Regions from separate parts of the Variovorax sp. OAS795 genome, predicted to be linked through region 2. Evidence: predicted binding sites of a transcription regulator. Region 2 holds the regulator's gene; each other region holds the start of a gene.
The links. Region 2 encodes LexA, which represses DNA repair genes until DNA is damaged. Its sites were predicted from a motif close to ACTGTATNNNNATACAGT; they were not measured.

Region 1: recA (recombinase RecA) is a predicted target of LexA. The motif match lies at 2,662-2,679, and genes of this name have one in related genera.
Region 3: ABID97_RS20095 (DNA topoisomerase IV subunit B) is a predicted target of LexA. The motif match lies at 2,971-2,988, and genes of this name have one in related genera.
Region 4: ABID97_RS04485 (ATP-dependent helicase) is a predicted target of LexA. The motif match lies at 2,991-3,008, and genes of this name have one in related genera.

The regions. Positions count from the first base shown of each region.
Region 1 is NZ_JBEPOH010000001.1:457,388-462,862, reverse strand. It holds gene ABID97_RS02290 (sensor histidine kinase) at 1-1,332, opposite strand, end outside; gene ABID97_RS02285 (response regulator) at 1,370-2,044, opposite strand; gene ABID97_RS02280 (MarR family winged helix-turn-helix transcriptional regulator) at 2,112-2,597, opposite strand; gene recA (recombinase RecA) at 2,743-3,858, shown strand; gene recX (recombination regulator RecX) at 3,907-4,380, shown strand; gene ABID97_RS02265 (SRPBCC family protein) at 4,349-4,789, shown strand; gene yiaA (inner membrane protein YiaA) at 4,841-5,278, opposite strand; gene ABID97_RS02255 (hypothetical protein) at 5,461-5,475, shown strand, end outside.
Region 2 is NZ_JBEPOH010000001.1:3,507,362-3,512,836, reverse strand. It holds gene ABID97_RS17000 (MFS transporter) at 1-253, opposite strand, end outside; gene ABID97_RS16995 (D-2-hydroxyacid dehydrogenase family protein) at 314-1,321, opposite strand; gene ABID97_RS16990 (hypothetical protein) at 1,413-1,784, opposite strand; gene lexA (transcriptional repressor LexA) at 1,924-2,598, opposite strand; gene ABID97_RS16980 (asparaginase) at 2,671-3,666, shown strand; gene adk (adenylate kinase) at 3,679-4,335, opposite strand; gene kdsB (3-deoxy-manno-octulosonate cytidylyltransferase) at 4,470-5,243, opposite strand; gene ABID97_RS16965 (Trm112 family protein) at 5,240-5,422, opposite strand; gene lpxK (tetraacyldisaccharide 4'-kinase) at 5,403-5,475, opposite strand, start outside.
Region 3 is NZ_JBEPOH010000001.1:4,154,019-4,159,493, reverse strand. It holds gene ABID97_RS20120 (class I SAM-dependent methyltransferase) at 1-426, opposite strand, end outside; gene ABID97_RS20115 (hypothetical protein) at 426-566, opposite strand; gene ABID97_RS20110 (MFS transporter) at 589-1,812, opposite strand; gene ABID97_RS20105 (hypothetical protein) at 2,098-2,415, shown strand; gene ABID97_RS20100 (DUF2846 domain-containing protein) at 2,412-2,864, shown strand; gene ABID97_RS20095 (DNA topoisomerase IV subunit B) at 3,021-5,018, shown strand; partial or broken gene ABID97_RS20090 (lytic transglycosylase domain-containing protein) at 5,045-5,475, shown strand, end outside.
Region 4 is NZ_JBEPOH010000001.1:926,325-931,799, forward strand. It holds gene ABID97_RS04470 (ABC transporter substrate-binding protein) at 1-1,035, shown strand, start outside; gene ABID97_RS04475 (5'-methylthioadenosine/adenosylhomocysteine nucleosidase) at 1,039-1,824, shown strand; gene corA (magnesium/cobalt transporter CorA) at 1,817-2,803, opposite strand; gene ABID97_RS04485 (ATP-dependent helicase) at 3,021-5,138, shown strand; gene hpf (ribosome hibernation-promoting factor, HPF/YfiA family) at 5,457-5,475, shown strand, end outside.

The sequences.
Region 1 (5,475 bases), 3.0 Mb from region 2:
GCGCACGATCGGCAGGCCCAGCCCCGAGCCATCGGCCTCGTTGCCCAGCACCCGGTAGAAGGGCTCGAACACCAGCTCCCGGTCGGATTCCGCGATGCCCGGGCCGTTGTCCTCCACCTGCAGCAGCACCACGTGGCCGAACGGGTCGGCCAGCACGCGCGCGGTGATCACGCCGGGCCGTTCGGCGGTCGATGGCGTGTAGTTGATTGCGTTGTCGAGCAGGTTGCGCACCAGCTCCTTCAGCAGCGTCGGGTTGCCCTCGAGCACCACGCCCGGCGCGCCTGCCTCGGCGCCGTCGTAGCCCAGGTCGATGCGCTTCTCGATGGCGCGCGGCACCGCTTCGCGCACCACCTCGATCGTGAGCCGGGCCAGGTCGCAGGGCTGGCGGCCGGTGCCGGCGCCGGTGCTCTCGGCGCGCGCCAGCGACAGCAGCTGGTTCACCGTGTGCGTGGCCCGCACGCTGGCGCGGCCGATCTGCTTGAGCGACTGCTTGAGCTCGTCGGCATTGGCCCCTTCGCGCTGGGCCAGGTCGGCCTGCATGCGCAGGCCCGCGAGCGGCGTCTTGAGCTGGTGCGCCGCGTCGGCCAGGAAGCGCTTCTGGGTGTGGATCGATTCGTTGAGCTTGTCGAGCAGCTCGTTGACCGAGGACACCAGCGGCACCACTTCCAGCGGCACCGACGATTCGTCGAGCGGGCTCAGGTCGCCCGGGCGCCGCTCGCGGATGCGCGCCTCCACCACCGACAGCGGCTTGATGCCGCGCACCAGCGCCAGCCAGATCAGCAGCACGGCCAATGGCAGGATGGCGAACTGCGGCAGCAGCACGCCCTTGATGATCTCGGTGGCCAGCACCGACTGCTTCTCGCGCGTCTCGGCCACCTGCAACAGCGCCGTCACCGCGTCGTCGTCGCCGTCGGCCAGCCAGAGCGAGGCCACGCGCACCGGCTTGCCGCGCATTTCGCCATTGCGCAGCGTGACCACGCCCGTGACCGGGGGCTCGTCGGTGTTGGGATGCGGCACGTCGGGTTCGCCGCTGAGCAGCTTGCCGTGGCTGTCCAGCAGCTGGTAGTACACGCGGTCGGCATCGTCGGCCCGCAGGATCTCGCGCGCGGGCTGCGGCAGCACGAACTCCGTCTGTCCCTGCTGCACCGTGACCAGCCGCGCCAAGGTCTGCACGTTGTATTCGAGCGCACGGTCGAAAGGCGCATTGGCGATGCCCTGCGCCACCAGCCACGTCACGCCGATGCTCACCGGCACCAGCAGCAAGAGCGGCGTGAGCATCCAGTCGAGGATCTCGCCGAACAGGGAGCGCTGCGCGCGCTGGAACAATTTCAAGGCTTGCGGCCTCCGGGCCGCCGGGCACGCCCGGGCGTCATTGCTGGATTTTTTCGAGGCAGTAGCCGAGGCCGCGCACCGTGGCGATGCGCACCGGCCCCTTCTCGATCTTCTTGCGCAGGCGGTGGATGTACACCTCGATCGCGTTGAGGCTCACCTCCTCGCCCCATTCGCACAGGCGCTCCACCAGCTGGTCCTTGCTGACCAGCCGGCCCGCGCGCTGCAGCAGCACTTCGAGCAGGCCCAGTTCGCGCGCCGAGAGCTCGACCATCTTGCCGTCGATGGTGGCCACGCGGCCGGCCTGGTCGTAGACCAGCGGGCCGTGCCGGATCGTGTTGCTGGTGGCGCCCATGCCGCGCCGCGTGAGCGCCCGCACGCGCGCTTCGAGCTCCTGCAGGCTGAAGGGCTTGGCCATGTAGTCGTCGGCGCCGTGGTCCAGGCCCTTGACGCGCTCTTCCACGCTGTCGGCCGCGGTGAGCACCAGCACCGGCAGCTGCGAGCCGCGCGCGCGCAGCCGCTTCAGTATCTCGATGCCGTGCAGGTTGGGCAGCCCCAGGTCGAGGATCAGCAGGTCGAACTCGCTGTGTGTCATGAGGGCGGTATCGGCCTGCGAGCCGTTCGCCACGTGGTCCACCGCCGCGCCCGAGGTGCGCAGGCTGCGCAGCAGGGCATCGGCCAGCACCTGGTCGTCTTCGGCAATCAGAATCCGCATGAGCCACCTCCGGCCGGGTTCGGGCGCCGCGCTGGCGCCGCGTTCACATATGTCTCGCTGGCCGAGTCTAGCCCGCTGTATAGGCTTCCAGACCGATGGTTACCACCGTGGCCACGTCGCTGCCCACGCTGGCGCGGAATTCGCGCTCGGCCTGCGTCACCGCGCTGCGGAAGGCGTCGAGCCACGCCAGCCCGTCGGCAGTGAAGAGCACGCGCCGCGCGCGGGCGTCGAGCGGGTCGGGCCCGCGCGTCACCAGGCCCCAGGCCTCGCACTGGTCCACCAGAGCGCCCATCGCCTGCTTGGTCATGCCGGCGCGTGCGGCCATGTCGGTCAGGCGCGAACCCTCGCGCGCCAGGTGCCGCGTGATGTGGATGTGCGCGGCACTCACCTGGGCGCGGGCCGCCAGGTTCGACAGCGCCAGCGGCACGTCGACGTCGTGCGCCATGAGTTCGAGCACGCGCTCGTCGAAGCGGCGCATCGCATGGCCCAGCAGCCGCCCCAGGTGGGTTTGCCGCCAGGCGTCGGCATCGGTCGGAAAAGCGGTTTCGGCCATCCGCTAAATAGTAAAGCAAACTGACCAAAAAATGAGTTTACTCAAACCAACGAACCCCTACACTACTGTTCAAGCATCCAGCCTGTGGTTAAAAGCAGATGGATGGCAACCTCACACAAACCGTTGATTTTCAAGGAGATTCCACATGGACGCAGTCGTCAAGGGCGCAAGCATCTCGGTCGCCAACAGTGAAAAGGCCAAGGCCCTGCAGGCCGCGCTGGCCCAGATCGAAAAGCAGTTCGGCAAGGGCACGATCATGCGGCTGGGGGAGGGCGAGGCGCTCGAGGACATCCAGGTGGTCTCCACCGGCTCGCTGGGCCTGGACATCGCACTGGGCGTCGGCGGCCTGCCGCGCGGCCGCGTCATCGAGATCTACGGCCCGGAATCCTCGGGCAAGACCACGCTCACCCTGCAGGTCATCGCCGCCATGCAGAAGCAGGCCGGCACCTGCGCCTTCGTCGATGCCGAGCATGCGCTCGACGTGCAATACGCCCAGAAGCTCGGCGTGAACCTGTCCGACCTGCTGATCAGCCAGCCCGACACCGGCGAGCAGGCGCTCGAGATCGTCGATTCGCTGGTGCGCTCGGGCGCCGTCGACCTGATCGTCATCGACTCGGTCGCCGCGCTCACGCCCAAGGCCGAAATCGAAGGCGAAATGGGCGACTCGCTGCCCGGCCTGCAGGCCCGCCTGATGAGCCAGGCCCTGCGCAAACTCACCGCCACCATCAAGAAGACCAACTGCATGGTCATCTTCATCAACCAGATCCGCATGAAGATCGGCGTGATGTTCGGCTCGCCCGAAACCACCACCGGCGGCAACGCGCTGAAGTTCTACGCCTCGGTGCGCCTGGACATCCGCCGCATCGGCACCATCAAGAAAGGCGACGAGGCCATCGGCAACGAAACCAAGGTCAAGGTGGTGAAGAACAAGGTCAGCCCTCCGTTCAAGACGGCCGAGTTCGACATCCTGTTCGGCGAAGGCATCAGCCGCGAAGGCGAGATCATCGACATGGGCGTGACCGCCAAGATCCTCGACAAGTCGGGCGCCTGGTACGCCTACAACGGCGAAAAGATCGGCCAGGGCCGCGACAACGCGCGCGAGTTCCTGCGCGAGAACCCCGAGCTGTCGCGCGAAATCGAGAACAAGGTGCGCGAGTCGCTGGGCATTCCGCTGCTCGCGGCCGATGCCGACGCCACGCCAGAAAAGGCCGAGAAGCCTGCCAAGGCTTCCAAGGCAGAGAAGGCCGACAAGGGCGAGTAAGCCAGCACGGCGCGGCCTGCTCCAAGGCCGCGCCAGGCAACACCCGGCATGGCTTTCGGCGCCCCCTCCCTCAAAGGCCGCGCATTGCGGCTCCTGAGCCAGCGCGAACATTCGCGCGCGGAACTGGAGCGCAAGCTGGCCCGGCACGAAGAAGAGCCCGGCACGCTGGCCCGCGCGCTCGACGAACTGGCCGCCAAGGATTTCATCAGCGAGCCGCGCGTGGTGGCCTCGGTGTTGAACCAGCGCGCCGCCCGGTCCGGCGCCTTGCGGGTGCGCCAGGAACTGCAGGCCAAGGGCATCGCGCCCGAGGCCATCGCAGAAGCAGTGGCCAGCCTGCAAGGCACCGAAGTGGCGCGCGCCACGGCCTTGTGGCGACGCCGTTTCGACGCGCCGCCCGCCGACGCCAAGGAGCGCGCCAAACAGATGCGCTTTCTATTGGCGCGCGGCTTTTCGGGCGCCGTGGTGGCCAAGGTACTCAGGAGCGATTTCGATGGCGACGACGACAACGAAACAAGCGAATGAAGGCGGCGCGATGCAGTCCCGCGTCGTCACGCAGCGCGTGGCCTGCGACTGGCGCCGCGCCTATGCGCTGGCCTCCGACCCGGCGCGCCTGCCCGACTGGGCCAGTGGCCTGGCGAAGAGCGCCTTGGTTCCGCACGGCGATCACTGGGTGGCCACGACGCCGGACGGCGAAGCCCGCCTGCGCTTCGCACCCGCCAACGAACTTGGCGTGCTCGACCATTGGGTCGCGCCCGAAGGCGTGCCCGAAATCTACCTGCCGTTCCGCGTGATCGGTGTCGCGCCGTGCCTCTGCGAGTTCCAGTTCACGCTGCTGCGCCAGCCGCACATGGACGATGCGGCCTTCGAGCGCGACGCCGCCTGGATTGCGCGCGACTTGAAGTCGCTGCGGCGTTTGCTGGAAGCCGGCTGACTTCGAGCGTGCTTGCGCAACGGGCGTGTGGGGCCGCGCCGCAGCAGCGCGTCATTCGAGTTCAGGAATATCGGCGCCGGAGCCCGTTCCCTTGTCTTGCGACGCGACGTCGCGAACATTCTTCTGTACCGCCACAGCCCCGAAAAGGCTCAGCAGGAACGCCATGGCATAGAAGCCTTTCTCGCTGTTGGCGAGCGTTGCATTGAACAGGCCCACAGCCAGCAACCCGATTGCAAGCAGCAGCGATATCCAGCAAAAGCCAAAGTAAATGCCGGTGACCGGCGTTCCCTCGAGACGGTCGCGCACGGTCTTCTGCAGTGACACGGCGGCAAAGAGGCCGTACATGAGGAGGGTGAAGTAATAGCCCTTTTCGTTGAGCTGCATGGTGGCATTCCATAGCCCGACCAGATAGACGCCCCCGCCTGCAAACAGTGCGGCCCACGACGCGGCAACAAACGCGCCCGTGGGTTTTTGAAACTTGTGGTCCATCGAAATTCCTCCCGTTTTGTTGTGTGCGCGTGATTCTGGGCTCGCTGGCCAATGGCATGATCGAATGCGCTCGGTGCCTTCTGCACTTGTTCACGTCTGCAGAATCTTTAAGACCGGCTCGCATCGATTCCAGAGATCGACGCGCCAGAAAATAGAAAAAAAATCAGTTGGAGGAACTTCGCATGTCCACAGACCAG
Region 2 (5,475 bases):
GGGCATACCAGACGAGCGTGAGGGCGAGCAACTGGCGGCGGTCCCAGCCCGCGACCACCGCCGCCAGCAGTGGGGCGCCGAGGCACATCACGACCGCGGCGACCGTGATCAGCTGGCCCGCGGTGGCGACGCTCACCGCGAGCGAGGTGCTGATTTCGTTCAAGGTGCCGGGCACCACCATCACGCCGGTGCCGATCACGAAATTGCCGGCCAGCAGCGCCCAGAGCGCGCCCCGGTGAGCGGCCCGGGTCACTGGAGGACCTTCGCCTTCGGTTGTGCGATCGGCCCTGGGGCGACCCGGCGGCTCATGCGATCACCGGCGAACCTGCAGGGCGCCGGGATTCACGATGTTGGTGGGATTGCCCTTGATGAAGCTCACGACGTTGTCGAAAGCCTGGCCGAAGTAGCTCTCGTAGCTGTCCTGTTCGACATAGCCGATGTGCGGCGTGCAGATGCAGTTCTCCAGGCGCAGCAGCGCATGGCCCTGAAGCGGCGGTTCGCTCTCGAACACGTCGACGGCAGCCAGCCCCGGACGGCCGCGATTGAGCGCGGCCAGCAGCGCGTCGGCCTCCACCAGCTCGGCGCGCGAGGTGTTGACGAAGAGTGCGGTCGGCTTCATGCGCGAAAGGTCTTCGAGCTTGACCAGGCCGGTGGTCTCCTCGTTGAGCCGCAGGTGAACGGACAGCACGTCGGCGGCGGCAAAGAATTCCTGGCGGTTCTGTGCCACCTGGAAGCCGTCCGACCGGGCCTTGGCACAACTGGCTTCGCGGCCCCAGATGACCACCTGCATGCCGAAGGCCTGCCCGTAGCGCGCCACCAGCTGGCCGATGCGCCCGTAGCCCCAGATGCACAGCGTCTTGCCCTTGAGCACCGAGCCGAGCCCAAAATTGGGCGGCATCGAGGCCGACTTGAGCCCCGACTGCTGCCACGCGCCGTGCTTGAGGTTGCTGATGTACTGCGGCAGGCGGCGCATGGCCGCCATGATCAGCGCCCATGTCAGCTCCGCGGGCGCCTGGGGAGAGCCGGTGCCCTCGGCCACTGCTACGCCGCGCTCGGTGCAGGCCGTGACGTCGATGTGGCCGCCCACGCGCCCGGTCTGCGAGATGAGCTTGAGCTTGGGGAGTTTTTCGATCAGCTGGCGCGAGATGTGGGTGCGTTCGCGGATCAGCACGATGACGTCGGCATCCTTCAGGCGAACCGAAAGCTGGCCGATGCCCTTGACCGTGTTGGTGTAGACCTTGGCCGCGTACGCGTCCAGCTTGGCGGCGCAGCGCAGCTTGCGCACGGCGTCCTGGTAATCGTCGAGGATCACAATGTTCATGGCGTGCCATTGTGCCTCGCAGCATTGGCATGGCGCGCGCGTGAACGTTTGGATACCCGCGCCCGGCCAGGGTCACCGGGGTGTGCGGGGGTCAGTGCAGGTGCGTGGGGCGGGGCGCGGTGCGCAGCGCCTCCATGGCTTCGAGCGCGGCGAGCCGGTCGAGTTCGGCGCAGACGTCTGCCATGCGGCCGGAGATCACCACGCGGTTGGTGCTGCGTTTTTCACCCTGGGGCCCGTCGACCACCCGGATGACGCGAAGCGGCCGGCTCGGCGCCGGCGCCGTCTTGGGAGCCGGCGCACCTTGGGGCCGGGCCGTGCAGGCCGGTCGTACCGCGGCATGGCGCAGGGCCGTGGATGCAGTGCCGCCATCGCGGTGACGCGGACGGCGCGCCGGCAGCAGGCGGTTTGCGAGCGATTGCAGAGGCATCCACAAATCGACGATGGTGAGGAGGGCGATTCCCATGTGAACTCCAAGAAAGTCTGAGGTTGAACACAGGCAGGATTTCTTTGAAGGGACGCAAACAGGGTGATGGCGACCTTGCGCCATACGCCCGCCACCTGTTGCGGCCGGATGGGGTGCTGCCTGTGCAGGCCCGAGGGGCCTACATCAGCATCGTGTTGCGGATGAGGCCGACCGCCAGGCCTTCGATCTCGAAAGGTTCACCGGGCTGGACCACGATGGTCGGGTAGTCGGGGTTCTCGGCATGCAGCTCGATGACCTGCTTGTTGCGCTTGAGGCGCTTGACCGTGACTTCGTCGCCGAGGCGGGCGACCACGATCTGTCCGTTGCGCGCTTCCTTGGTGGCCTGCACCGCGAGCAGGTCGCCGTCCATGATGCCGGCGTCGCGCATGGACATGCCGCGCACCTTCAGCAGATAGTCGGGCTGGCGCTGGAACAGCGTGTTCTCGACGTAGTAGGTCTGGTCGACGTGCTCCTGCGCCAGGATGGGCGAGCCCGCCGCAACGCGGCCGATGAGCGGCAGCGCCAGCTGCGCCATGCCGGGCAGCGAAAGGGAGAACTGGTTGTTGCGCGACTCGTTGAGCGAGCGCAGCGCATCGCCCTTGAGGCGGATGCCGCGCGAAGTGCCGCTCACGAGTTCGATCACACCCTTGCGGGCCAGCGCCTGCAGGTGTTCTTCGGCCGCGTTGGCGGACTTGAAGCCGAGTTCATTGGCGATCTCGGCCCGCGTGGGCGGCGCGCCGGTACGCGCAATGGCGCTTTGGATCAAGTCCAGGATTTGCTGCTGGCGGGCGGTAAGCTTCACGGCGAACTGCATAGATGGTTCCTTGCGGCACTGGCTGAATATCCAGTAGCTGTATTTTTAACCAGTTTTTAAAAGTTGGCAAGCATGGTCAATTCCAATTCACCGAACGTGCGCCGCGTCGTGGTGCTGGGCACGGGCGGCACCATCGCGGGCCGCGCTGCCAGTGAAGGCGACAACATCGGCTACACCGCGGGCGAGGTCGGCGTCGCGGACCTGCTCGGCGGCATCGACGCCCCCGAAGGCCTGTCGCTCGAAGCGGAGCAGGTGGCGCAGCTCGACAGCAAGGACATGGAATTCGATGTCCTGCTGCAACTTGCCCGTCGCTGCGCCGCGTGGCTCTCGGAGGCCGACGTGGTTGGCGTGGTGATCACGCACGGAACAGACACCATCGAAGAGACCGCTTTCTTTCTCCACTCGGTGCTCGCCGCCGGCAAGCCGGTGGTGCTGACCTGCGCCATGCGTCCCGCAAGCTCGCTGTCGCCCGACGGTCCCCAGAATGTGCGCGATGCCATTGCGGTGGCGGCCACGCCGGGTGCAGAGGGCGTGACGGTGGTTTGCGCCGGCACGGTCCACGGCGCACCGGACGTGCAGAAGGTGCACACCTACCGTCCCGATGCGTTCTCATCGGGCGATGCGGGCCCGGTGGGCTACGTGGAAGAGGGCGTGGTGCGGCGTCTTCGGGACTGGCCGCGATCGACGGGGAACGCCCACTCGAAAATGCTGGCAGCGAACGTAGGCGCGGCGCTGCGCTGGGCCAGGGTCGAGATCGTGACGAGCCATGCCGGTGCGAGCGGCGCGGTCATCGACATGCTGCTGCAGGAGCGCGCGGCGGGCGTGGCCGAGCCGATGCACGGACTCGTCATTGCGGCGACCGGCAACGGCACGGTGCACCACGCGCTGGAAGCCGCTGCGCTGCGTGCGCAGGACGCTGGCGTGGCGGTGCTCCGTGCCACACGCTGCACGAGCGGACGCATCCTGCCAAGGGCGGACGATCGCTTGCGCGATGCCGGCGCACTCACGCCGGTCAAGGCGCGCATCGCCCTGATGCTGGAACTGAGCGAGGAGCCGGCGGCCGCTTGATGCGGCTCGCGTTCAGCTGCCGAGGGCAGCCAGGGCGCGCTGGGTGATCTCGTCGACGGTACCCACGCCCTTGATGGCGCGGTACTTCGGCGCCGCGGCCGGGTCTTCCTTGGCCCAGGCCGAGTAATAGTCCACCAGCGGACGCGTCTGCTGGCTGTAGACCTCCAGGCGCTTGCGCACGGTTTCTTCCTCGTCGTCCTTGCGCTGGATCAGGTCCTCGCCCGTCACGTCGTCCTTGCCTTCGACCTTGGGCGGGTTGAACTTCACGTGGTAGGTGCGGCCCGATGCCGGATGCGAACGCCGGCCGCTCATGCGTTCGATGATGTCGCTGAAGGGCACATCGATTTCGAGCACGTAGTCGAGCTTGACGCCCGCCGCCTTCATGGCGTCGGCTTGCGGAATGGTGCGCGGGAATCCGTCGAACAGGAAGCCATCGGCGCAATCGGGCTGCGCGATGCGTTCCTTCACGAGGTTGATGATCAGGTCGTCGCTCACGAGGCCACCGGATTCCATGATGGCCTTGGCCTGTTGTCCGAGCGGCGTGCCGGCCTTGACGGCCGCGCGCAGCATGTCGCCGGTGGAAATTTGAGGAATGCCGTATTTCTGGCAGATGAAGGCCGCTTGCGTGCCTTTGCCCGCCCCGGGCGCGCCCAGCAAAATTAGTCTCATGGTGTCCTCGGACGGTTCTTAGATCTTGTGTCGCGCCCAGCGCCGGCCCCAGGGCCGTGCAAGGCGGAATTGCGTCGAGGATAGCATGCGTCAGCGTGAAGAATTCCCGGTTACGCCGCTGGAGCGGATGGGTTTCAGGGCGCCTGGCGGGCCGCGAAGACCGCCCGCACCCGGGCAAGGTCTTCGGGCGTGTCGATGCCCGGTCCGGGCGCGGTCTGGCTCACATGCACGGCGATGCGATGGCCGTGCCACAGCGCGCGCAACTGCTCGAGCGCTTCGGTGGACTCGATGGGCGCGGACGCCAGTGAAGGAAACATGCGCACGAAAGCGGCGCGGTAGCCGTAGATGCCGATATGGCGCAGCGGCGCAGGCGAGGGCAGCACGCGCGGCGGTGCGCCCCCGGTGGCGCCGTCGCGCCACCAGGGGATGGGCGCGCGGCTGAAGTAGAGCGCGTTGCCGCCGGCGTCGAGTACGGCCTTCACCACGTTCGGGTTCAGGAAGTCGTCCAGCGAATCGATCTCGTGCACCGCCGTGCTCATGGCGGCTTCCGGATGCGCCGCCAGCGTCGAGGCCACCGCGTCGATCAGCGCCGGGTCGATCAGCGGTTCGTCGCCCTGCACGTTGACGACGATGTCGTTGCCGTCCAGGCCCAGCTGTTCGCAGGCTTCGGCCAGCCGGTCGGTGCCGCTGGCGTGATCCTGGCGCGTCAGGATGGCTTCGACGCCGTGTGCCCTGCAGGCCGAGATGATCGACGGATCGTCGCCCGCCACGACCACGCGCGCGGCGCCCGAGTGGCTCGCGCGGCGGGCGACACGCACCACCATCGGTAGGCCGGCAATATCCGCCAGCGGCTTGTCGGGAAGCCGCGTCGAAGCGAGCCGTGCGGGCACCAGGACGGTGAAGCTCACAGCCCCAGCTCTTCGTCGGACAGCGTGCGCGCCTCGTTCTCGAGCAGCACGGGAATGCCATCGCGCACCGGATAGGCCAGGCGCGCGCTGCGCGAACAGAGCTCCTGTTTCTCCGGGTTCCAGGTCAGCGGGCCCTTGGTGACAGGGCAGACGAGCAGTTCAAGCAGCTTGGGATCCATCGAGCGATGATAGCTTTGCATCGAGCGCTGCGAAGAAACCAGGCTCGGGTGCG
Region 3 (5,475 bases), 650 kb from region 2:
TTCGCCGGGCTGCAGCAGGAAGTCCGGGCGCGAGGGCTTGCCGACGGTTTCGTTGCCCGCGGCGAAGGTTTCGTAGAGCAGCACGCCGCCGGGCGCCACCGCGGCCACGATGTCGGCCATGCGGGGCCGCCACAGGTAGTTGGTGACGACCACCGCGCCGAAGGTCTCGCCGGTGAACGGCCAGGGGCCGGACTCGATGTCGGTGGTCAGGCAGCGTCCATAAGCGCTCGCGGCTTCCGTGGCCTCGGTGGCGCGATCGACGCCCGTGACCGCATGCCCGCGCGCCGCGAACCACTGCATGTGCCGGCCGTGGCCGCACGCCACATCGAGCACTGTGGCCCCCGGCGCGAGCAGGTGCGACCACCGAACGATCCATTCCGACGGCGCCAGGCCGGCGTGGAGGCTCGCGATGTCTGGCGCCGCCATCAGAAGCAGGACCAGACCATGTCGACCAGCGTCACCAGGAAGCTCGGGTGGACATACAGCGCGAAAACGCCGCCCAGCGCTGCCAGCGCGGCGGCGAGCCAGCCGGCGTGCACGAGGCGATGGCGAATCTGCGGAGTCATGTCGGCTGCCATTTTCCGCTACTCAGCCCGGCACCGCGGCCGGCTGGGCGCCGCGCGCAATGGCGCCTTCCTTCACCGGCAGGTTGATCAGCGCCGCGAACACGCCCAGGCCGATCGCGATGTACCAGACGATGTCGTAGCTGCCGGTGGTGTCGTACAGGTAGCCGCCGAGCCACACGCCGATGAACGAACCCACCTGGTGGCTCAGGAACACGAAGCCGCTGAGCATCGAGAGGTGCGCCACCCCGAAGATCCCCGCGATGATCGCGTTGGTGGCGGGCACCGTCGAAAGCCAGAGAAAGCCCATGGCGGCAGAGAAAACGTACACGCTGAGCGGCGAGATCGGCACCAGCAGGAACAGCACGATCGACACGGCCCGCGCGAAGTAGATGGCCGCCAGGATCTTGCGCTTGGCCATCTTCTGCCCGAGCAGCCCCACCGTGTAGGTGCCGAACACGTTGAAGAGCCCGATCAGCGCCAGCGCGTAGCCCGCCACGTCGGCCGCCAGGCGCTGGTCGCGCAGGTAGGTCGGCATGTGGATGCCGATGAACGCCAGCTGGAAGCCGCAGACGAAATACCCGGCCATCAGCAGGCCGAAGCTCGGATAGCGGAAGGCCTCGCCCACGGCCTGCAGCACCGATTGGTCCCGGTGCCCCGCCAGTGCCCCGCGCTGGGGTTCGCGCAGCCCGAAAGCCAGCGGCACGATCACCAGCACCAGCACCGCCACCACCGCCAGCGCGGTCTGCCAGCCCAGGGTGCCGATCAACCTGCCTTCGATCGGCGCCATCAAGAATTGCCCGAAGGAGCCGGCCGCCGCCGCCACGCCCATGGCCCACGAGCGCCGCTCGGCCGGAATCTGCCGGCCGATGACGCCGTAGACCACCGCATAGGTCGTGCCCGCCTGTGCCGCGCCGATCAGCACGCCGGCGCTCAGCGTGAACAGGAGCGGGGTGGGCGAATACGCCATGCCCAGGAGCCCCAGCGCATAGAACGCGGCGCCGCCGACCAGGACCCTGAAGGCCCCGAAGCGGTCGGCCAGCATGCCCGCGAACACGCCGAAGATGCCCCACGACAGGTTCTGGATGGCCAGCGCGAACGAGAAAGTCTGGCGGGTCCAGTCTTGCGCCTGCGTGATCGGCTGCAGCCAGAGCCCGAAGCCGTGGCGGATGCCCATCGAGAGCGTGACGATCATGGCGCCGCAGATCAGTACCTGCTTGACCGAGAGAGTGGGAGCGGAGGCTTGCATGGCGTTGAATGTAGCGAGTTGCGTACGGCAGCAGGGCTGCGGCACGTTGGCCGTTGATGATTTATGGGACGAGGTTTGATGCACAAAGCGCATCAAAACGGTGAGATTGCACGAACCCCTTCAATACCGTGCGAACCTCACGGTCGGCCGTTCCAGTCGTGGTTACATTTCTGAAAATACAAACGACTGGGGAGGGCTTCCATGAGCCGAACAAGATGTCATGCTGCGTGCGTGCTCGTGGCACTTGCCGCGACCTTGGCCGGCTGCGCGCCCGCAGTGCGCTCCGTGCCCGTCCAGATCGGAGTCGCCGAGCGCGCGAACTCGCCGCCTGACCTGCACTTCACAGCCCCCTTGCCGCTTCGGCTCGAAACCGGCTATAGCCGGCTGATTCCTGCCGAGAGCCATTGGGTTTCGGTCGGTCGCGTGAGCGAAGGCTTGGTGTATCGACCCGTCGACATCGTGTTCAGCATCGAAGGCCAGCAGGTTCACGAGGCCTGGCTCGTCGTTCGCAACAGTGCGCTGCAAGGCTTCTACCTGCCGGCCGAAGCGCGCTACTCATCCCTGACTGCCCCAGTCCCGCTTCCAAAAGGAACTCAACCATGAGAAGAACCGTCCTGAAATTCGCCGCCATCGCGGCCATCACCATTCTGGCTGCAGGCTGCGCAAGCGGCGTCAAGTACCAGGATATGGCCAGCTCCATGCCCAGCCTCAAGGGTGGCGAAGGGCGCATCTATTTCTTCCGCTCGGCGTCGATGTTCGGCGCCGCGGTCCAGCCTGAAATCCGGCTGAACAATGACGTCGTGGGCACGTCCAAGCCTGGCGGCTTCTTCTACGTGGATCGGCCGGCTGGCAACTACGTGGCGGCTTCCTCGACCGAGACCGAGAAGACGGCTAGCTTCACGCTTGCGGAAAACGAAGTCAAATACCTTCGCACTTCTCCCTCGTTCGGTCTTTTGGTCGGCCGCGTGGTTATCGAGCTCGAATCCGCCGAAAAGGCCAAGGCCGAACTCGGCTCGCTGAGCTATACCGGTACGGTTACAGCCGCCAAGTAAGGCACAGCAATAGGAGGGCCGGCCGCCAACACTGCGGCGGTCGGGCCATTTCACTCCCGTGTCGCAAGGTTCGGCCAGGAGTCCTCCCAGCTGTAGACGGGACGTGCCTGTATGGGTATCCAGTTGTTTGATCGCGACTGACTACAATCCGCCCCCATGGCGACTCCCCCCAAGACTCCCCCCAGTTCATCGTCCGCGTCCTCCGGGTACTCGGAAGGCTCCATCCGCGTGCTCAAGGGCCTCGAGCCCGTGAAGCAGCGACCGGGCATGTACACCCGCACCGACAACCCGCTGCACATCATCCAGGAGGTGCTGGACAACGCGGCCGACGAGGCGCTGGCGGGCTATGGCAAGAAGATCAAGGTCACGCTGCACGCCGACAACTCGGTCAGCATCGAGGACGACGGCCGCGGCATTCCCTTCGGCCTGCACCCCGAGGAAAAGGCGCCCGTGGTCGAGCTGGTGTTCACCCGGCTGCATGCCGGCGGCAAGTTCGACAAGGGCTCGGGCGGCGCCTACAGCTTCTCGGGCGGCCTGCATGGCGTGGGCGTGTCGGTGACCAATGCGCTCTCCAAGCGGCTCGAGGTCGTCTCGCACCGCGAAGGCTCGTCGGCCAGGCTGGCCTTCAGCGCGGGCGACGTGATCGAGCCGCTGGAAATCCGCAAGCTCGAAGCCGGGGAGCGCAAGCAGGGCACCACCGTGCGCGCCTGGCCCGATGCGAAGTACTTCGAGACCGCCGCGCTGCCGATGGGCGAACTCACGCACCTGCTGCGCAGCAAGGCCGTGCTGATGCCCGGCGTGAGCGTCACGCTCACGGTCGAGAAGACCAAGGAAACGCAGCAGTGGCTCTACAAGGGCGGCCTGAGCGACTACCTGATGCAGACGCTCAGCGGCGATCCCGTCATTCCGCTGTTCGAAGGCAGCGGCCATGCCGACAAGAACGCCGACAACTTCGCCGAAGGCGAGGGCGCCGACTGGTGCGTGGCCTTCACCGAAGACGGCCAGCCGGTGCGCGAGAGCTACGTCAACCTGATTCCCACCAGCGCCGGCGGCACGCATGAAAGCGGCCTGCGCGACGGCCTCTTCACGGCGGTGAAGGGCTTCATCGAACTGCACTCGCTGCTGCCCAAGGGCGTGAAGCTCTTGCCGGAAGACGTGTTCGCGCGTGCCTCGTACGTGCTGAGCGCCAAGGTGCTCGACCCGCAGTTCCAGGGCCAGATCAAGGAGCGCCTCAATTCGCGTGACGCCGTGCGGCTGGTGTCCAGCTTCGTGCGGCCCGCGCTCGAGCTGTGGCTCAACCAGCACGTCGACTACGGCAGGAAGCTCGCCGAACTGGCCATCAAGGCCGCACAGACGCGGCAGCGTGCCGGCCAGAAGGTCGAGAAGCGCAAGGGCTCCGGCGTGGCCGTGCTGCCCGGCAAGCTGACGGATTGCGAGAGCAAGGACATCAGCCACAACGAGGTCTTCCTGGTCGAGGGCGACTCGGCCGGGGGCAGCGCCAAGATGGGCCGCGACAAGGAGAGCCAGGCCATCCTGCCCTTGCGCGGCAAGGTGCTGAACACCTGGGAGGTCGAGCGCGACCGGCTGTTTGCCAACACCGAGATCCACGACATCTCGGTGGCCGTGGGCGTCGATCCGCATGGCCCCAACGATTCGCCCGACATGAGCGGGCTGCGCTACGGCAAGGTCTGCATCCTTTCCGACGCCGACGTCGACGGCTCGCACATCCAGGTGCTGCTGCTCACGCTGTTCTTCCGGCACTTTCCCAAGCTCATCGAAGCCGGCCACGTCTATGTCGCAAAGCCGCCACTCTTTCGCGTCGATGCCCCTGCGCGGGGCAAGAAGCCGGCCTCCAAGGTCTATGCGCTGGACGAGGGCGAACTGACCGCCACGCTCGACAAATTGCGCAAGGACGGCGTTCGCGAAGGCGCCTGGAGCATCAGCCGCTTCAAGGGCCTGGGCGAAATGAGCGCGGAACAATTGTGGGAAACCACGCTCAATCCCGATACCCGGCGCCTCATGAAAGTGCAGCTGGGGCGCTTCGACTTCACGTCCACCCAGGGAGAGATCACCAAGCTCATGGGCAAGGGCGAGGCAGCCGCGCGGCGCGAGCTGATGGAATTGCGCGCCGACGATGTCGACATCGATGTTTGACCACCCTCGTGAAAATCCCAGATTTCATGCGTCCGTTGTTCCTGGCCCTGCTGCTGCTCTGCGCGCAGCACGGGCTGGCGCACGCCGCTGACATCTACGGCTACATCGACACCAAGGGCGTGGCCCATTTCGCATCCGAAAAGATCGACGAGCGCTACCAGATCTTCTTTCGCGGCGGACAGAGCTTCGACACCTCGCAGGGCATCTCGCCGCTCGGGCGCGGTGGCCGCAAGCTCGACGGCAAGGTGCCGCCCGCGTCCCAGACCCTGCTCGCGCTGTTCGAGGCCTCGCCCAGCTACAAGACCGCCAAGGCCGCGCTGCGCGATGCGGCGGACAAGCATTCGATCGACTATGAACTTCTACAGGCGCTGATCGCCACCGAATCGGGCTTTGACGCGCAGGCCGTCTCGCCCAAGGGTGCGATGGGCCTCATGCAGCTCATGCCGGCCACGGCCCA
Region 4 (5,475 bases), 2.6 Mb from region 2:
ATGCTCAAGGCCGGCACGCCCGAGAAAGTCGACCAGGACCCGATCGGCACGGGCCCGTTCTATCTTGTGCAATACCAGAAGGACGCGGTCATCCGCTTCAAGGCCTTTCCGCAATACTGGGGCGGCAAGGCGAAGATCGACGACCTCGTGTTCGCGATCACGCCCGATGCCTCGGTGCGCTGGGCCAAGCTGCAGAAGGGCGAGTGCCACGTGATGCCGTATCCGAACCCGGCCGACCTCGACGCGATCCGCAAGGACCCGAACGTGCAGGTGCTCGAGCAGCCCGGCCTCAACGTGGGCTATCTCTCGTACAACACCACCAAGAAGCCCTTCGACGACGTGCGCGTGCGCAAGGCCATCAACATGGCGATCAACAAGAAGGCGATCATCGACGGCGTGTACCTGTCGACCGGCGTGGCCGCGAAGAACCCGATCCCGCCGACCATGTGGTCCTACAACGATGCGGTCAAGGACGATGCCTACGATCCCGAAGCCGCCAAGAAGCTGCTGGCGCAGGCTGGCTTTCCCGATGGCTTCTCGACCGACCTGTGGGCCATGCCGGTGCAGCGGCCCTACAACCCGAACGCCAAGCGCATTGCCGAGCTGATGCAGGCCGACCTCGCCAAGATCAACGTCAAGGCCGAGATCAAGAGCTTCGAGTGGGGCGAGTACCGCAAGCGCCTGCAGGCCGGCGAGCACCAGATGGGCATGCTGGGCTGGACCGGCGACAACGGCGACCCGGACAACTTCCTCTACACATTGCTGGGCTGCGCCTCGGCCAAGTCGGCGAGCGGCAGCAACATCTCGAAGTTCTGCTACCAGCCGTACGAAGACCTCGTGCTGAAGGCCAAGAGCACCACCAAGCAGGCCGACCGCGATGCGCTCTACAAGAAGGCGCAGGTGATCTTCAAGGAACAGGCGCCGTGGTTCACCATCGCGCATGCGGTGCAGCTCAAGCCGGTGCGCAAGGAAGTGGTCGATTTCAAGCTCAGCCCCTTCGGTCGCCACACCTTCTATGGCGTGGACATCAAGTAGCCGATGAGTGCGCCCGTTGCCATCGTGGCCGCCATGCACGAGGAGCTCGGCGCGCTCCTCGCCCGGATGCCCGACGAGCAACGCGTGCGTGCCGCGGGGCGCGACTTCTGGCTCGGCCACCTGCACGGCCAGCCGGTGGTCGCGGTGCTCTCGCGCATCGGCAAGGTCGCAGCCGCGGTCACGGCCACGGTGCTGCTCGAGCGCTTCGGCGTGCGGGCCATCGTGTTCACGGGGGTGGCGGGCGGGCTCGCGCCGGGCGTGAACGTGGGCGACGTGGTGGTGGCATCGGAGCTCCTGCAGCACGATCTCGATGCCTCGCCGATCTTTCCGAAGTACGAGGTGCCGCTCGTGGGCATCGCGCGCTTCGCGGCCGATGGTGCGATCGCCGACGCGCTCTCCGGCGTGGCGGAAGATGTGCTGCGCGATCCGGTCGCACTGATCGGCCAGCCGGCCATGGACGCGTTCGGCATCCGCGCGCCGAAGTTGCACCGCGGCCTGCTGGTGAGCGGCGACCGCTTCGTGTCGACCAGCGCCGAGAGCGCGGCACTCCGGCGCAACCTGCCCGATGCGCTCGCGGTCGAAATGGAAGGCGCCGCGATGGCGCAGGTGTGCCACGACTACGGGGTGCCGTTCGCGGCGATGCGGACGATTTCGGATCGCGCCGACGATGCCGCGCACGGCGACTTCGCGCGCTTCGTCGCCGAAGTGGCGAGCCGCTACAGCCTGGCGCTGGTCGACGCGTGGCTGGCCACGCTGCCTTCCTTGCCTGAATCGCCCGCGGCTACTTGAGCCAGCCGCGCCGGCGGAAGTACCACATCGGCACCAGCGCGCTGGCCGCCATCAGCGCCAGCGCGTACGGATAGCCCATCGCCCAGTCGAGCTCGGGCATGAGCTTGAAGTTCATGCCGTAGATGCTCGCGATCAGCGTGGGCGGCAGCAGCGCCACGCTGGCCACCGAGAAGATCTTGATGGTCTTGTTCTGGTTGATGTTGATGAAACCGACGGTCGCATCCATCAGGAAGTTGATCTTGTCGAACAGAAAGGCCGTGTGGTTGTCCAGCGATTCGATGTCGCGCAGGATCTGCCGCGCTTCCTCGAACTGCTCGGCGTTGAGCATGCGGCTTCGCATCATGAAGCTCACCGCGCGGCGCGTGTCCATCACGTTGCGCCGGATGCGGCCGTTCAAGTCTTCCTGGCGCGCGATGGCGGCCAGCACTTCGCCGGCCAACTCGTCGCTGACGTTGCCTTCGAGCACCTTCTTGCCGGCCACCTCGAGTTCGTCGTAGATGTTCTCCAGCGTGTCGGCCGAGTATTCGGCGTCCGCGTCGAACAGCTTGAGCAGCACTTCCTTCGCGTCTTCGATGAGCCCCGGTGCGCGGCGCGCGCGCATGCGCAGCAGGCGGAACACCGGCACGTCCTCGTCGTGGATCGAGAACAGCACGCCGCGGCTGCGCAGTTCGGCGTTGTGCTGATTCAGGATGAAGGCCACGCGCACCGAACGCGGGTCCTCGTCGTCGTCGATCAGGAAGTCGGAGCGGATGTGCAGCTCGCCGTTGTCTTCTTCATAGAAGCGCGCCGACTCCTCGATGTCCTCGTCCATCGCGTCCTCGGGAATCGACAGGCCGTAGTACTGCTTGATCCAGCGCTTTTCCTCCAGCGTGGGCGATTCGAGGTCGACCCAGATCGGCTGGAACTTGGAAAGCTCCTCGAGGGCTTCGATCTCTTCCTGGACGAGGCGGCCGTTGGCGAGCGTAAAGATGTTGAGCATGGGCTCACTCCCGTGAAATGGCTGGGGCGATGGGGCGAGGGAAGGGGCGCTTTCAATTCCCGGGCCCGGCGCAGGCAAGCGTCAGGGGGGAGTTGAAAGCTGCCGAGACGGGGCGGTTTCCAAGGTGCGGTCTCCTGTTGCAGCGAGGCGCGATTATGTCATCGGCCATGTGACGCAAGCCTGCCGATCTGGATGGACATACAGTAAAGTTGCGGCCATGCAGACCGCTGCGCTCCCCGTCTTTTCCGCCGCCGCCGCCACCCAGGCCGAGCGCCTGGCCGCCGCGCTCTCCGGGCTCAACGATGCGCAGCGCGCCGCGGTCGAACATGGCATCGGCACGCTGGTCGGCCGCGACGAGCGGCCGCTGCTGGTGATTGCCGGCGCGGGCTCCGGCAAGACCAGCACGCTGGCGCACCGCGTCGCGCACCTGATTGCCGGCGGTGTCGATCCGCAGCGCCTGCTGCTCCTGACCTTTTCCCGCCGCGCGGCCATCGAGATGGAGCGCCGCGCAGGGCAGGTGCTGGCACGCGTGCTCGGGTTCAAGTCGGAAAAGCCGCCTGCGCTGCCGTGGGCCGGCACCTTCCACGGCATCGGAGCGCGCCTGCTGCGCGAGTACGCCGCGCACATCGGCCTGAAGGACAACTTCACCATCCACGACCGCGGCGACGCCGAGGACCTGATGGGGCTGGTGCGGCACGAGATCGGCCTGTCGTCCAGCGTGAACCGCTTTCCGCGCAAGGGCACCTGCCTCGCGATCTACTCGCGCTGCGTGAATACGCGCGCGCCGCTGGCGGACGTGCTCGCGCAGGCATTTCCGTGGTGCGCCGAGTGGGAGGCCGAGCTCAAGCGCCTCTTCGGCGCCTATGTGGAAGCCAAGCAGCAGCAGAACGTGCTCGACTACGACGACCTGCTGCTCTATTGGGCCGGCATGGTGGCCGAGCCAGCCTTGGCCGAACTGGTCGGTGCCCGCTTCGACCATGTGCTGGTCGACGAGTACCAGGACACCAACCTGCTGCAGGCCTCCATTCTTCTTGCGCTCAAGCCCGATGGCCGCGGCGTGACCGTGGTGGGCGACGACGCGCAGTCGATTTACTCGTTCCGCGGCGCAACCGTACGTAACATCCTCGACTTTCCGTCGCAGTTTTCGCAGGCTGCCCGGGTCGTCACGCTGGAGCGCAACTACCGCTCCACGCAGCCGATCCTCGACGTTTCCAACCGGGTCATCGCGCACGCGGCCGAGCGGCATGCCAAGACCCTCTGGACCGACAAGCCATCGGCCGGCCGGCCGCAGCTGGTGCTGGTGCCCGACGAGGCGCAACAGGCGGTCTGGGTGGCCGACAAGGTGCTGGCGCACCGCGAAGGCGGCCTCGCGCTCAAGTCGCAGGCGGTGCTGTTCCGCGCTTCCACGCACAGCGCGCCGCTCGAGCTCGAACTGGCCCGCCGCAACATCCCGTTCGTGAAATATGGCGGCCTCAAGTTTCTCGAGGCCTCGCACGTGAAGGATCTGCTCGCGGTGCTGCGCTTTGCCGAGAACCCGCGCGGGCGCATGGCGGGTTTTCGCGTCACGCAGCTGATTCCGGGCATCGGGCCCGCCACCGGCACGCGGCTGCTGGACGCCATGGACCAGGCGGCCGACCCCGTGTCGGCGGTGCGTGGCTTCGTGCCGCCCTCGGCCGCGCGCGCCGAATGGGCGGTGTTCGCCGAAGCCTACGCGGCGCTGTGCGCGCCGGGGCTCGCATGGCCGGCCGACGTGGAACTGGCCGTGCGCTGGTACCTGCCGCACCTCGACCGGCTCTACGACGACCCCTCGGGCGTGCGGCGCGGCGACGTCGAGCAGCTGGCGCGCCTGGCATCGGCCCATGCCTCGCGGGAGCGCTTCCTGACCGAGCTCACGCTCGATCCGCCCGAAGCCACCAGCGACCGGCCGGGGCCGCCTTTGCTCGACGAGGACTACCTCATCCTTTCCACCATCCACTCGGCCAAGGGGCAGGAATGGAACTCGGTGCATGTGCTCAACGTGGTCGACGGCTGCCTGCCGGCCGACGTGGCGCAGGGCGCGCAAGAGCTCGAAGAGGAAAGGCGCCTGCTCTACGTGGCGATGACCCGGGCGCGCGACCACCTGCACCTGCTGGTGCCGCAGCGCTTCTACGTCACCCAGCAGGCGGTGCGCGGCGACCGGCACCTGTACGCCAACCGCACCCGCTTCATCACCGAGGCGGATCTCGCGGGTTTCGAGCAGCAGACCTGGCCCGCGCCGCCGGCGCGTCCACCGGCCGTTCCGCCGCCGGCCGCGGTGATCGACCTGCGCAACCGGATGCGCGCCGCCTGGGGTTGAATCCGGCCGGCCCTTTGCCCGGCAGGGTCACCGCTGGTGACGCAATGAAACACTTGCGCAGCACCTTGCCGCCGACAGCTGGCCGGCCTGCGGCGGCAGCTATGGAAGCTGTAGCGGAACGGCCGGTGCGGCCACGATGCGGGCGCCCCCCGGAAAACCCGACTATTGCAAACCCGTGACAGCTTGGGCATAGTGAATCGACCTTCCCTCATTTCCGCTCTTTTCTCTTCTCCCTCCGTCCCACATCTGATTTCGCCGGCCACGCTTCATTCCGGAGCGGGGTCATTTTCCCAACCGTCAATTCTCAGGAGGTCATTCATGAATTTGACGATCAGCG